3 regions of the Peribacillus sp. YIM B13472 genome follow, and region 2 is predicted to be linked to each of the others. Evidence: riboswitches for the same ligand, from Rfam matches in the RefSeq annotation. Region 2 holds a riboswitch; each other region holds the start of a gene.
What was found. A riboswitch is a leader RNA that binds a small molecule or an ion and turns the genes downstream of it on or off. The one in region 2 is predicted to bind thiamine pyrophosphate.
Positions count from the first base shown of each region.

Region 1: another riboswitch for thiamine pyrophosphate. It lies ahead of thiC (phosphomethylpyrimidine synthase ThiC); the one in region 2 lies ahead of tenA (thiaminase II).
Region 3: another riboswitch for thiamine pyrophosphate. It lies ahead of ACFX4I_RS08855 (ABC transporter substrate-binding protein); the one in region 2 lies ahead of tenA (thiaminase II).

Region 1 is NZ_JBHZPG010000017.1:67,308-71,589, forward strand. Features, by position in the region: gene thiC (phosphomethylpyrimidine synthase ThiC) at 1-1,641, opposite strand, end outside; TPP riboswitch at 1,777-1,891, opposite strand; gene ACFX4I_RS14645 (HAD family hydrolase) at 2,008-2,796, opposite strand; gene ACFX4I_RS14650 (histidine phosphatase family protein) at 2,966-3,499, opposite strand; gene ACFX4I_RS14655 (hypothetical protein) at 3,685-4,188, opposite strand.
Region 2 is NZ_JBHZPG010000004.1:93,397-97,678, reverse strand. Features, by position in the region: gene ACFX4I_RS04885 (MFS transporter) at 1-1,019, shown strand, start outside; gene ACFX4I_RS04880 (hypothetical protein) at 1,093-1,260, opposite strand; TPP riboswitch at 1,515-1,643, shown strand; gene tenA (thiaminase II) at 1,777-2,460, shown strand; gene ACFX4I_RS04870 (ECF transporter S component) at 2,475-3,059, shown strand; gene ACFX4I_RS04865 (ABC transporter ATP-binding protein) at 3,072-4,282, shown strand, end outside.
Region 3 is NZ_JBHZPG010000008.1:83,932-88,213, reverse strand. Features, by position in the region: gene rarD (EamA family transporter RarD) at 1-682, shown strand, start outside; gene ACFX4I_RS08865 (protein-glutamine gamma-glutamyltransferase) at 775-1,602, opposite strand; gene ACFX4I_RS08860 (hypothetical protein) at 1,659-1,835, shown strand; TPP riboswitch at 1,906-2,015, shown strand; gene ACFX4I_RS08855 (ABC transporter substrate-binding protein) at 2,169-3,155, shown strand; gene ACFX4I_RS08850 (thiamine-binding protein) at 3,167-3,451, shown strand; gene ACFX4I_RS08845 (ABC transporter permease) at 3,448-4,230, shown strand; gene ACFX4I_RS08840 (ABC transporter ATP-binding protein) at 4,214-4,282, shown strand, end outside.

The DNA of each region.
Region 1 (4,282 bases), on a different contig from region 2:
TGGGCCGCACATTGAACAGAAATGAGCCGTTTTGGCACCTTCAGCCGGAAGAGTTTCATCATGATATTCGACCGCCCTTTCAGGATCGAGGGAAAGATTGAATTGATCTCTCCAACGAAATTCGAATCTAGCCTTCGAAAGGGCATCATCCCGTTTTCTTGCATGCGGATGACCTTTAGCAAGGTCAGCTGCGTGGGCCGCAATTTTATAAGTTATGACCCCTACCCGAACATCCTCTTTATTCGGAAGTCCCAAATGCTCTTTCGGTGTCACATAACAAAGCATGGCAGTTCCAAACCATCCAATCATGGCAGCACCAATCGCAGAAGTGATATGATCGTATCCAGGAGCTATATCCGTTGTCAATGGTCCCAAGGTATAGAATGGTGCTTCTTGACAGACTTCGAGCTGCTTATCCATATTTTCTTTAATCAAATGCATCGGTACGTGACCGGGTCCCTCCACCATGACTTGAACATCGTGCTTCCAAGCAATCTTCGTCAGTTCCCCAAGTGTTTCCAATTCAGCAAATTGTGCCTCATCGTTTGCATCTGCAATGGATCCCGGACGGAGGCCGTCACCTAATGAGAAAGAGACATCATAAGCCTTCATGATTTCACAAATCTCTTCAAAGTGAGTATAGAGAAAACTTTCTTGGTGGTGGGCCAAGCACCATTGTGCCATGATGGAGCCCCCTCGGGAAACGATTCCCGTAACTCGCTTTGCTGTCATGGGGATGTATCGCAAAAGCACACCAGCGTGTATGGTGAAGTAATCGACACCTTGCTCAGCCTGCTCGATTAATGTATCCCGGAAAACTTCCCAATTTAAATCCTCCGCGACTCCATTCACTTTTTCCAATGCTTGATATATCGGAACCGTCCCAACTGGCACAGGTGAATTTCTGATAATCCATTCCCGGGTCGTGTGAATATTCTTTCCGGTGGAAAGATCCATTATATTGTCTGCACCCCATCGTGTAGCCCAAGTCATTTTCTCCACTTCAGCTTCGATCGATGAACTAACCGCGGAATTTCCAATATTCGCATTTATTTTCACATGAAAATTACGTCCGATGATCATGGGCTCACTTTCAGGATGGTTAATATTTGCCGGAATGATCGCCCGCCCGCTAGCTACCTCTTCTCTTACAAACTCAGGGGCTACATTTTCCCTGATCGAAATGAACTCCATTTCTGGAGTAATGATACCTTTACGGGCATAATGGAGCTGGGTTACGTTTTGCCCTTTCACTGCACGCAATGGTTTTCTTTTCAATCCAGGAAAAACTTCGGCGTTGGATTGTGACTCAACTTTCTTATACCCGTTATCTTCGGGCTTTATTTCACGGCCATCATACTCTTCAACATCTTCCCGTTCCAGAACCCAGCTTCGTCTAATCGGGGCAAGACCTTTACGAATATCAATGGGATAATCTGAATCCGTATAAAAACCGCTTGTGTCATATACTCGTAAAGGCGGATTTTCCTCTTCGCCGAATGCCCCTGTAGTCGGACTTAGCTTAATTTCACGCATAGGTACTTTAATATCAGGTCTAGATCCCTCAACATAGACTTTTTTACTTCCGGCAAAACTAGACATAATTGAAACGTTCATGTCATTTACAGAATTACTCATCATGATTTCATTTCTCCTTTTTAAGTTTATTTAAAAAGGACAAAATCCAATCCATTTCGCACGAAAAAGCCAGATCTCATATTTAAGACCCGGCTAGCGTTAGTATGACTACAGAAATGACCAATTGAAATGTCATTGTTTAGTAGATTCTAACTTCCCCACGCTGGTATGAACCAGATCAGGTCCTGAGGGTTAAGAAGCTTAAGCGCTTCTCTCTCAGCCCAACTTTTATTGGACACCCCTAGTCTGAATAATTTAATTGATTACAGGGTAACTATATATCACCCTTTTCATTCTGTAAATACTTTAAAAGACCTAGTACTTCCTTTACAACTCTCCAAAATTTGTAATTTGAAGTAGTACTGCCAATTAATTCCCCAGGTTCTCAAGGATGGGGAATAGCTCCTCTAAATGCTTGATTTCATAGGTTGGAAGCACTTCATTCCGTTCCTTATCATGGCGATTTATCCAGACCGACTTTATGCCTACCCGTGATGCTCCAAGGATATCGGTCATTAAATTATCGCCGACCATCAATACTTCATCCTTATCAAGCCCCATGATTTCCAAAGCATGCTCAAAAATGGAGGCATCTGGTTTACCTCGTCCAAATGCGCCTGATATCACGATTTGGTCGAAATAAGGAACCAGTTCAGGCGTAATTTCAAGTTTGGTATTTTGTAGTTCAGGAGATCCATTCGTAAGCAATAGCAATTTGTACTTCCCTTTTAATTCATCCAGAACACGGAATGATTCTTCATAGATAAATGGCTTTTTGCGTCTCTCGGCCGGGAAACGTTCTGCCAGTTCAAGCCCAAATTCCGGATCATCGATCCCTAATGCCTTCAAACCTCTCGTCCACGCTTCTTTCCGATAAGCCGGTGCAATCCCGGCCATCTTCCGGAATTCATCATGATCATCCTGAAAATTCCCCCATAATCCCTCAAATGGGTTGATTCCGATCATTTGAGTGAATGCATATGTATCGTAAGAAGAATAAAGCTCACGTGCTTCCTTTCGCACCGCTTCTTCAAACTCGTCCACATTCAGATCATATTTCTCCCTAGCCACTTCGCATGTGGCCACAAAAGCCTCTTTTACACTTTTCTGATCCCATAGTAATGTATCATCTAAATCAAAAAAAACTGCCTTCAGCAAAATGTCCACCCCTCTTTCCCTATTATTGAATTCGTAAAAATTACACTATTACAATAATAAACCACAACCAATAAAAAAAGAATAACTATTCGGAAAATGCCTTCCTCTTTCTTAAAATCAGCAAAAATGACTTACCCTTTCTGGTGGTACACCCAATATTTCCCCTTTTTCATCTTTCAAATACATAAAGCTTTCCATTACTGGCAATTTTGAATTTTGGACCGGTGAACCCCCGTCGTATCAGCTCTTTCCTCATATATACCATGAGGGCGGCATGACTCACGATCAGAACATCCCTTTCCCCCTTTGCTAAGACTTCATCCAATACTTTATTGATCCTTCGCTCTGCGATCTTAATTTCCGCCCTTGTCTGCTTGTTGATTACCGAGCAGCAGCGAATCCAGATGGCCCAAAGGATGAACGGCAGCTTAACCTTTCCTTTAAGTGGGGGGGAAGGTATTTCCCGCAGCTCCTCCATCCGATGAACCGTACCTGGATAGATATGTTCCGCTGTCTTGATAGCTCTCGACATATCACTGCTATAACATTCCTGCCATTCCTCCACACCAAATAAAGTCGTTCCGTAAATGATATCCGCTGCATCATAGTCCTCAAACCATTGCTTCATATCATCCGCCGTCACAGGTCTCCCAGTGGGAAATTCATGTGCCACCTTAAAATGCCGTACCAAACCAATTTTCATATATTCTCCTTTTTATCTTTTAAAATATAAATTTCGTTTTCTTGTAAAAGCCCTTATCAATATATTACCCTATGTAAAACCATAAAAAAATGTATGTTGAAACCATAAAAAAAACCTTATTGATCTCTCCTTGACATTGTGTATGTTTAAAAAATCTAACGGATTGTGTCACTATAATCATTTGATTATGATGGCATCGAAAAAAGAGAAAGCATTTCGCCTTCTCCAGTTTTGTTACATTCTTTGAATTGAAGTTCCGTTATCGTACATCTTTTCCTGAATTTATATTTTCCGCTCAAATCACTGAATGGATAATCATTGAGGGATTTCCCCAGTTGTTCCTTTAGCTTATCCACAGTGATTGATTCCTCAATTGTCTCTTTCCATTTTTCCTTTCCTATTAACTCTTCGAACGGAATGGTAGTCAGGACTTCATCATATATCTGGATGCTTTGATCGATGCCGAAGCTGCCATAGATACTGCCATTTTCATCAGCAAAGATATGCTCCGATTCCAATTCTTCCACCAATACTTCTAGATATTCCTTTGACTTAACAGGCTTGATGGCAATCTCTGCTTCCGCCGTTACTGGTCCCAATCTCTCATCGAGGATCTCTATCGTCAATTTAACATGAACGGGCGGATACCCAAACCCTTCACAAAGTTCTGCTGCCGAATTATATACCATCTATACATCCTCCTTTTGTCACTATCATTATATAATATAAATGCTCCATCTCATTACCAAAAACCCTTATTCAAGTTCACTTTTGCAACGTGTC
Region 2 (4,282 bases):
TGCGATTTATAGCAGCCTTGGGAATGGGAGGATTAATGCCAAATGTCATCTCCTTAATGGCGGAATACTCACCCAAAAAGAATAAGGTGCTCATTGTAACCACTATGTACTGTGGTTATTCTGTCGGAAGCATACTTGCTTCTTTAATTGGAATGTATGTGATGGAACAAATGAGTTGGAGGGTTTTATATTGGATAGGGGCTCTTCCCTTACTGGCACTGCCATTCTTCATGAAGCAATTTCCTGAATCGCTTTCCTATTATGTTATTCGAAAACAAGGAGCAAAGCTTGCTGGAATTCTGAATCGCATTGACCCAGACGGCGACTATAAAGAGTCGGACGATTATGAGTTTGCCAAAGTCCAAGAAAGGGCAAAGGGCTTTCCAGTCAAGAAACTCTTTGAAAATAAGCGTACTCTTAGCACATTTGCTTTTTGGGTAGCTGCCTTTAATTGTTTACTTATGGTATACGGACTCAATACATGGTTACCCAAAATCATGCAGCAGTCCGGATACGGCCTTTCATCCAGTTTATCTTTCAATCTTATATCGGGAATAGGACAAATTGGCGGATCGATAATTGGAGGGTACTTAGTTGGGAAAATAGGCCATAGAAGAGTACTTGTATCCCTCTGTGCCATAGGTACGGTCTGTTTTGTCATATTAGGATTGACCTCAAATGCAGTAGCATTATATGTTCTGATCGCTTTTGGAGGTGCCTGTACAGTTGGCACGATGAATTTGGCCAATACGTATATTTCCGAGTATTATCCGCGTGAGATAAGGACCACCGGGATAGGTTGGGCCTTGGCTTTTGGTAGAATTGGAGCGATTGTTGCCCCTACATTAATAGGATTATTGCTGGCTGCAAACTATTCGCCACAAAATGCATTTATGGCCTTCACAGTCCCGAGCATAATGGCTGCCCTGGCGTTACTCGTTGTGAAAGAAAGGTATGGCAGCTATGATAAACCGCAGATCGAGGACAATATAAAACTAAAAGCAACATCGAATGTATAATATTGTTCTTTAGTAGATGACCTAAATGTCAGCGGACAGTCATGCAACTGTTCCCTGACATTTAGGTTATTTTTTAGAAAATAAAAGAATTCACGAGTAAATCGGCCAAACTCACGAGTAAATCGGGTGAATTCACGAGTAAATCGGCCAAACTCACGAGTAAATCGGGTGAATTCACGAGTAAAACCGCCAAACTCACGAGTAAACCAGTTGAACTCACGAGTAAACCAGTTGAATTCACGAGTAAAATCTTAACTCGCCTTTTACATTGCCAGTGCTGCTGCCTATTTCGTTTCGGAAGATGCAGGGTATATTACGGGGCAAACTCTTTCCGTAAATGGTGGATTAACAATGGTTTAATCAATCAAGTTAGGTGGTTATGCAAGATTGAAAGGCTAGTAAATTTAAAGCATTAGATTGAAAACTTTTTCTAATACGTTTGACAATTGGATTTATCGTGTTAATATAAAGGCAAATGAAAATTAAATATACAATTTGTACCACTAGGGGTGCTTTATAGGTAAAAGTTGATTTTACCGCAGAAGCTGAGATTAAAGTATGACTTTAAGACCCTTAGAACCTGATCTGGTTTATACCAGCGTAGGGAAGTGGGGTCTGGAACAATACGTTTCTGTATTTTTCAAGTACAACCACTTTCTTTACGTTTAAGAAAGTGGTTTTTTGTTTGCAAAAAAAGGGGGATAAAAGGTTTTTTTTCGTAACATTTCTTGAAAAATATTATTTGGAGGTAATGGACATGAAGTTTTCAGAGGAAATTCGTCAGGAAGCTGATCATATTTGGGAAGCTAGTTTTAATCACCCGTTTGTTGCAGGAATAGGAGATGGCACATTGCCATTGGAGTGTTTCCGCTTTTATGTCATGCAAGATGCCTATTATTTATCCCATTTTGCCAGGGTTCAAGCTTTAGGGGCAGTCAAAGCTACAGATTTACATACAACAAGCAGGCTTGCCGGCCATGCACAAGGAACATATGAAGCGGAGTTGAAGCTTCATGAGAATTTTTCTGAGAGATTAGGCATCACAAAAGAAGAACGGGATAATTTCAAACCTGCCCCGACTGCTTATGCTTATACTTCCCACATGTATCGTGCGGCTTATTCGGGACATTTAGGGGATGTTATTGCAGCTATCTTGCCGTGTTACTGGCTGTATTATGAAATAGGTGAAAGACTGCAAGGGTGCATTCCGGAAGAGCCGATTTATCAAGAATGGATAGCGGCTTACGGAGGGGAGTGGTTCCGTACTTTGGTGGAAGAACAAATTGCCAGGCTTGATGAAATTGCTGAAAAAGTGACAGACGAAGATAAGGAAAGAATGAAAGAGCATTTTATCCTCAGCAGCCAATATGAATACTCATTTTGGGAAATGGCTTATCGTTTAGAGACATGGCCTGTGCATAAGGAAACACTAGAAGTATAAAGGGGAATGAAACAATGAAAAAAGGATTGAAATTAACGGACATATTGGTCACGATCGTAATTGCGGTAGCATTTGGAATCGTTTATATCCTTTGGGGTTCGATTTATTATTCAGTTAAACCATTAGGGTTACATCTGGATCAACTTATTTATGGAATGTGGTTTATAGCTGGCCCCGTCGCCTTTTTAATTTTACGGAAACCGGGTGTGGCACTTTTGGCGGAGATAGCTGCAGCTTCCGGGGAGTTCTTTCTTGGTTCACCATGGGGGCTGACCGTACTGTTATATGGGGTGGTACAAGGTTTGTTCGCGGAACTGGTGTTCATGGCGTTCAAATATAAAAAATTCAATATGCCGGTGGCCGTTTTAGCTGCGATAGCTTCCTGCCTGGCATCAGTTATCATGGATTTTGCATACGGGGAAATAGGTGCGCTTTCAACTTGGAATCTATCGTTATTCATGATAGCGAGGTTTGTGGGTTCCATATTCTTTGCAGGAGTGACTGCCTATTATCTAGTTAAAGTCCTGGAAGCAACAGGAGTAACTAATCTTGTGCGTCCGGTTTCAAATAAAGATTATGCAGAACTGGATCAAAAGTAGAGGTTGAGGGCCATGGAACCAATCGTTTCTGTTGAAAAGTTAAGAATGAAATTTCCCGGTGATGAATCTTTGATATTCAAGGACCTATCATTATCGTTCGATCAAGGAGAAAAAGTGCTATTGTTGGGACCATCAGGATGTGGTAAGTCGACTCTTTTACAAGTGTTAAGTGGATTGATTCCGAATTCCATCGAAGTACCGATGAAAACGGAGAAATTGAAATGCCCTTCTTCGTGGGGGTATGTTTTTCAAGACCCTGATAGTCAGTTTTGCATGCCATTTGCCGATGAGGAAATTGCCTTCGTCCTTGAGAATCTTTCCGTCCCTAAAGAAGAAATGAAAGAGAAGATTCAAAATCATTTCCGTAAAGTAGGATTGAACCTGGGCCATACAAGTATTGAAACATTATCAGGCGGGATGAAACAACGTCTGGCAATCGCTTCAGTATTGGCCCTTGAACCAGAAGTGATATTTTTAGATGAACCAACCGCCATGCTTGATCCGGAAGGAACGAAAGAAATCTGGGAATTGTTGAAGGAAGTCGGACGAGACAAAACGGTTATTATCGTCGAGCATAAAATTGACCATGTTTTAGAATTCATCGAAAGAATCGTGCTTTTTAACGATGATGGTCAAATCATAGCTGATGGTCCAAGAGACACCATTCTTTCACTATATAAAAATGAAATGAAAGAACATGGAATTTGGTTCCCAGGTGTTTGGGATGAATATATACAGCAGTATGCACCGATTCGGGAACACCCATTTACAGATGATTCACCCCTTATGGATGTGCAAGGATTTCGCGGTTTTCGGAATAAAGAGGAGAAAATCATGATTGAAGAGCTGAAGGTCCATTCAGGTGAATGGATTGTAATCAGGGGTGAAAATGGCGCGGGGAAGAGTACTCTTTTGCATGCACTGATGCAGTTCATAAAAACGAATGGTAAGTATGAATTATTGGGAACACCGATTAAAAAGGTGAAAAATCCAACGGATCATATGACGTTTGTCTTTCAAAATCCTGAGTTTCAGTTCGTTGCAAATACTGTATATGAAGAGATTGCCTATTCATTGCGAATTGATAAAAGGCCGCAACAAGAAATAGATGAGAGAGTCCGCTCCTTGCTTAAAGTGTTCCGCCTGGAGGCACATCGGGATAAACATCCGTTTCAATTATCAATGGGTCAAAAGCGTCGCTTAAGCGTAGCCGCCTCAATCGT
Region 3 (4,282 bases), on a different contig from region 2:
CTCACTGCTTGTTACAGCTAATTGGGGAGTGTTCATCTGGGCCGTTAACTCAGGACGGATCCTCGACACGAGCCTTGGATATTATATCAATCCGCTAGTCAGTGTACTATTGGGAGTGATAGTCTTAAAAGAAAAATTGAGCAGGGCCCAAATCATTTCATTCCTGCTTGCAGGAATCGGAGTCTTGATCCTTGGCATTCATTTCGGCACGATCCCGTGGATCTCTCTTGTGTTGGCCATGACGTTCGGATTATACGGTCTGGCAAAAAAAATGATCAAGGCCGAATCCGCGATCGGGCTGACGCTCGAAACGATGATGGTAACGCCTCTTGCCCTGGGTTACCTGATATACTTGATGAACCAATCAGAAATGCAATTCTTTACAGAGGGAAGCACAAGCCTGCTGTTGGTGGGCGGCGGGATTGTCACGGCATTGCCTCTTTTATATTTTGCCAAAGGGGCGGAGAAGATCCCGTTATCGATGCTTGGCATTTTTCAGTATATCGCTCCGACCTTATCTTTATTGATCGGTGTATTCGTCTATCATGAAAGTTTTACTAAAGCACATCTTTTAGCCTTTTTGTTCATATGGTCAGCCTTGGCTGTTTATACATTATCCATAACGAAATGGGGTCAGGCAAGTGCCCGCAGGTTCAAAGGCAAAGGGAATATTGGTGCGTGAATAACAAAAAATGCTTGGGAGATTTCTCCCCAAGCATTTTTTTATGCCGGTATTTAATGAAACAGTTTTACGGCATAGGGGAAATGCCAGGGTCATGAAAGGAAAATATTCGAACCTATTTCAGAAACAATACAATTGGAAAGGCTGACAGGACTGTGATCGGGCTTTGCGCGGGGGATATTTAGTTGGAATTGACTATAGAAGGAACTATCCAGGAAAATGATATGAGTTGTCAGGAATGCTGATATGGTGGCGAACGGCTTTCTATTGCTATTTAATTCAGCGATGATTCCCTGTGAACTGGTAATCCCGATCCCGTGGCCATAAAAGAGGTTATTTCCTAATAATATGGCATTTTCACCTTGCCATTCAGGAGTTGCCTCGTCGTGATCAGGGTTTTTGAAGTAAACACAATCACCTGGTAAATAATCCCTTCCTTGGTGAATATCGAGAGCCATATTTTGTGGAGGGTGCCAGTCATATAAAACTAGTTTTGAAAAAAGGTTGTCGAAATTCCTAGGGCCGATTAAATCCAAAATGGCCTTTAAAAAAGTGACGACCATCGCTGTCCCGCATTCGAAAGCATAAAGCCTTCCATTTATGAAAATGTCAACGAGTGCAGCATGAGGGAGAATCCCTGGCTGAAGGGTAAAGGTACCACCCTTTGAAAGGCGCCAATATTGTTTATTGGATTCCGATTCCTCAAGTGTGGAAAATTCGGCATCACTTTTATCCAACGCAATAGCTGCCGCAATGACTCGGTTCCTCAGTTGTATCTCGAAATTAAACTCTCCAAAGTTCCGGTATTCAAAAACGGTAGAATCTTCCGCCAGCAATTGGATAATTTCAAGCGATTTAGCAGATGTTATTCCTGGTTGGATTTGACTGACATCTAACCATTTGTGATTAATCTTTATCATGATCATATCCACCTTTTGCTTATGAAATTAATGGTTTATAAAACCGGGAAACAAAAATGTCTACATGTAATGCTCATTATATGAATGCCAGCAAGGAATTGACTATTTGGAACAGGTCAGCCACCGTTGCAGCCGCGAATGATTGGAATGAAAAGAGGCAGAATTTTGTTGCTTTCATTCCAAAAGATGTTTTGCTAGATATCCTAGAGTGCAAGGAATACCTTTCCAATTAGCGAGAAGAAGCAAATTAGTATTCCTTTTTCACCATGAATTGATATAATGAGAGAGAAAAGTTCATATGTTCGAGAAATGTAGGGGGGCCAGTACTGCTGGCTGAGATTGCATCCTTTAGATGCTGACTCTTTGAACCTGATCTGGATGATGCCAGCGGAGGGAACATATTATTACTGATTTTTTGTTTTGTATGTTAACGCCCGAATTCATCTTCGGGCGTTTTTTGCTTTTTTTATCCAGTATTTGAATAGACCCTGGAGCCCCATTATGGTTCCGGCATATGGATCTTATATGATGTGTAGGAGGATAATGACTTGAATAAATTCTTACCAATGTTAACTTCGTTGTTCCTTTTGGCTGGATGCGGAGCAGGCGGAACTAATGAAAAAGAAGAAGCATCTAAAAATGAAGGAAATGAAAAATTAAAAAAGGTATCGGTCGTGCTCGATTGGACACCGAATACAAACCATACAGGATTGTATGTAGCCAAGGAAAAAGGTTATTTTAAAGAACAAGGTCTTGATGTGGAAATCATCATGCCAGGTGAAGCTGGAGCTGATAAGCTTGTCGCTTCGGGGAAATCTGAATTTGGCGTGAGTTACCAGGAGGGCGTAACGCAAGCCCGCGTGCAGGGCGTGCCGATTGTTTCGGTAGCTGCCGTCATCCAGCATAATACCTCGGGATTCGCTTCCCCTGAGGCAAAGAACATTAAAACTCCCAAGGATTTTGAAGGGAAAACGTATGGTGGCTGGGGGTCCCCGGTTGAAAAGGCCATTATTGATTCACTCATGAAAAAAGAAAATGCGGATGTAAATAAAGTGGATATAGTCAATACAGGAGACACGGATTTTTTCACTTCGGTTAAAAGGGATATAGATTTTGCCTGGATCTATTATGGATGGACAGGCATTGAGGCGGAGTTGCGAAATGAAAAGCTTAATATGGTTTACTTAACCGAATACTCTGATAAGCTTGATTACTATACGCCTGTTTTGACAACAAATGAAAAGATGATAAAAGAAGATCCCGAGACTGTTAAAGCATTCGTTCATGCAGCATCGAAAGGGTACCAGTTTGCGATTAAGAATCCTGACGATGCAGCAGACATGTTAATTAAGTCTGCACCGGATCTTGATGCAAAACTAGTGAAGAAAAGCCAGGAGTGGCTTGCAGACAAGTATCAGGATGATGCTCCGCGATGGGGTGAACAAAAGCTTGAAATTTGGAAGAATTACAGTGATTGGATGACTGAAAATAAGCTTCTTGAAGGTGATTTCGATCCTGAAAAGGCATTTACCAATGAATTTTTACCAAAATAGGAGGAAATACAATGGCCAACTCATTAATTAGTATACAGATTATTCCTAAAGGGGAAAATGTCATTCCTATGGTCGACGAAGCAATCAAGATCATTGAAGAATCAGGTGTCAAGTATGAGGTTCACCCGCTTGAAACGACAATGGAGGGTGAGCTTTCCGAACTTTTTGCCGTGATAGAAAAAATGAATGTAAGAATGATTGAAATAGGATCGCCGAATGTCATTTCCCAAGTGAAAATATTATATCAGCCAAGCGGGATTACGATGGATACGTTAACGGAGAAATATCGGGCATGATCAAAAGGGGAATTTGGAAGAAGGGGGCTCCCTTCTTTCTTTTATTATTGTTGCTGATAGTATGGGAGTCAGTGACAGTCTTATTGAAAGTCGAAGAATGGCTGCTTCCCGCTCCATCGTCCATTTTCATTGAAGGAATTGAGTCGTCCCGCAATCTTTACGGACACCTTATATCCACAACCGAGCTTGCGTTGTCGGGTTTTTTTATTGGTAGCTGCATCGGCTTATTGATCGCGGCAATTTTACACCTATTTCCCGGTGTGAAGGACGCGGTTTATCCTCTGCTCATACTATCACAAAATATACCCATCATTGTTTTGGCGCCGCTCTTGGTGATCTGGTTTGGCTTTGGCATGCTGCCTAAGTTAATAGTGATTTCGCTTGTATGTTTTTTTCCGGTTGCGGTTGCATCATTGGACGGTTTTCGCCAGACACCATACGAACTTAAGCATTATTTCAAGATGATGGGAGCGGGAAAAAATCAGTTATTTTGGAAGCTGGAACTTCCTCACTCGATTCCGTTCATTTTCTCCGGCCTGAAAATTTCTGCCACCTATAGTGTAATGGGTGCAGTTATTTCGGAATGGCTTGGGGCAAAATCGGGGATTGGTGTTTATATGACTCTCGCTTCCTCTGCGTTCAGGACAGATCGGGTGTTTGTTGCCATTTTCATCATCATGGGAATGAGCCTGATCTTTTTTGGAATCATCACCTTCCTGGAGAAATATTTAGTTTCTTGGAAGAGAAAGGAGGGTGAAAAGGATGAAGCTGGAAATTAAAGACGTCTCCTATTCTTTCGATGGTAAACAGAATATATTGGAGGATATGAAT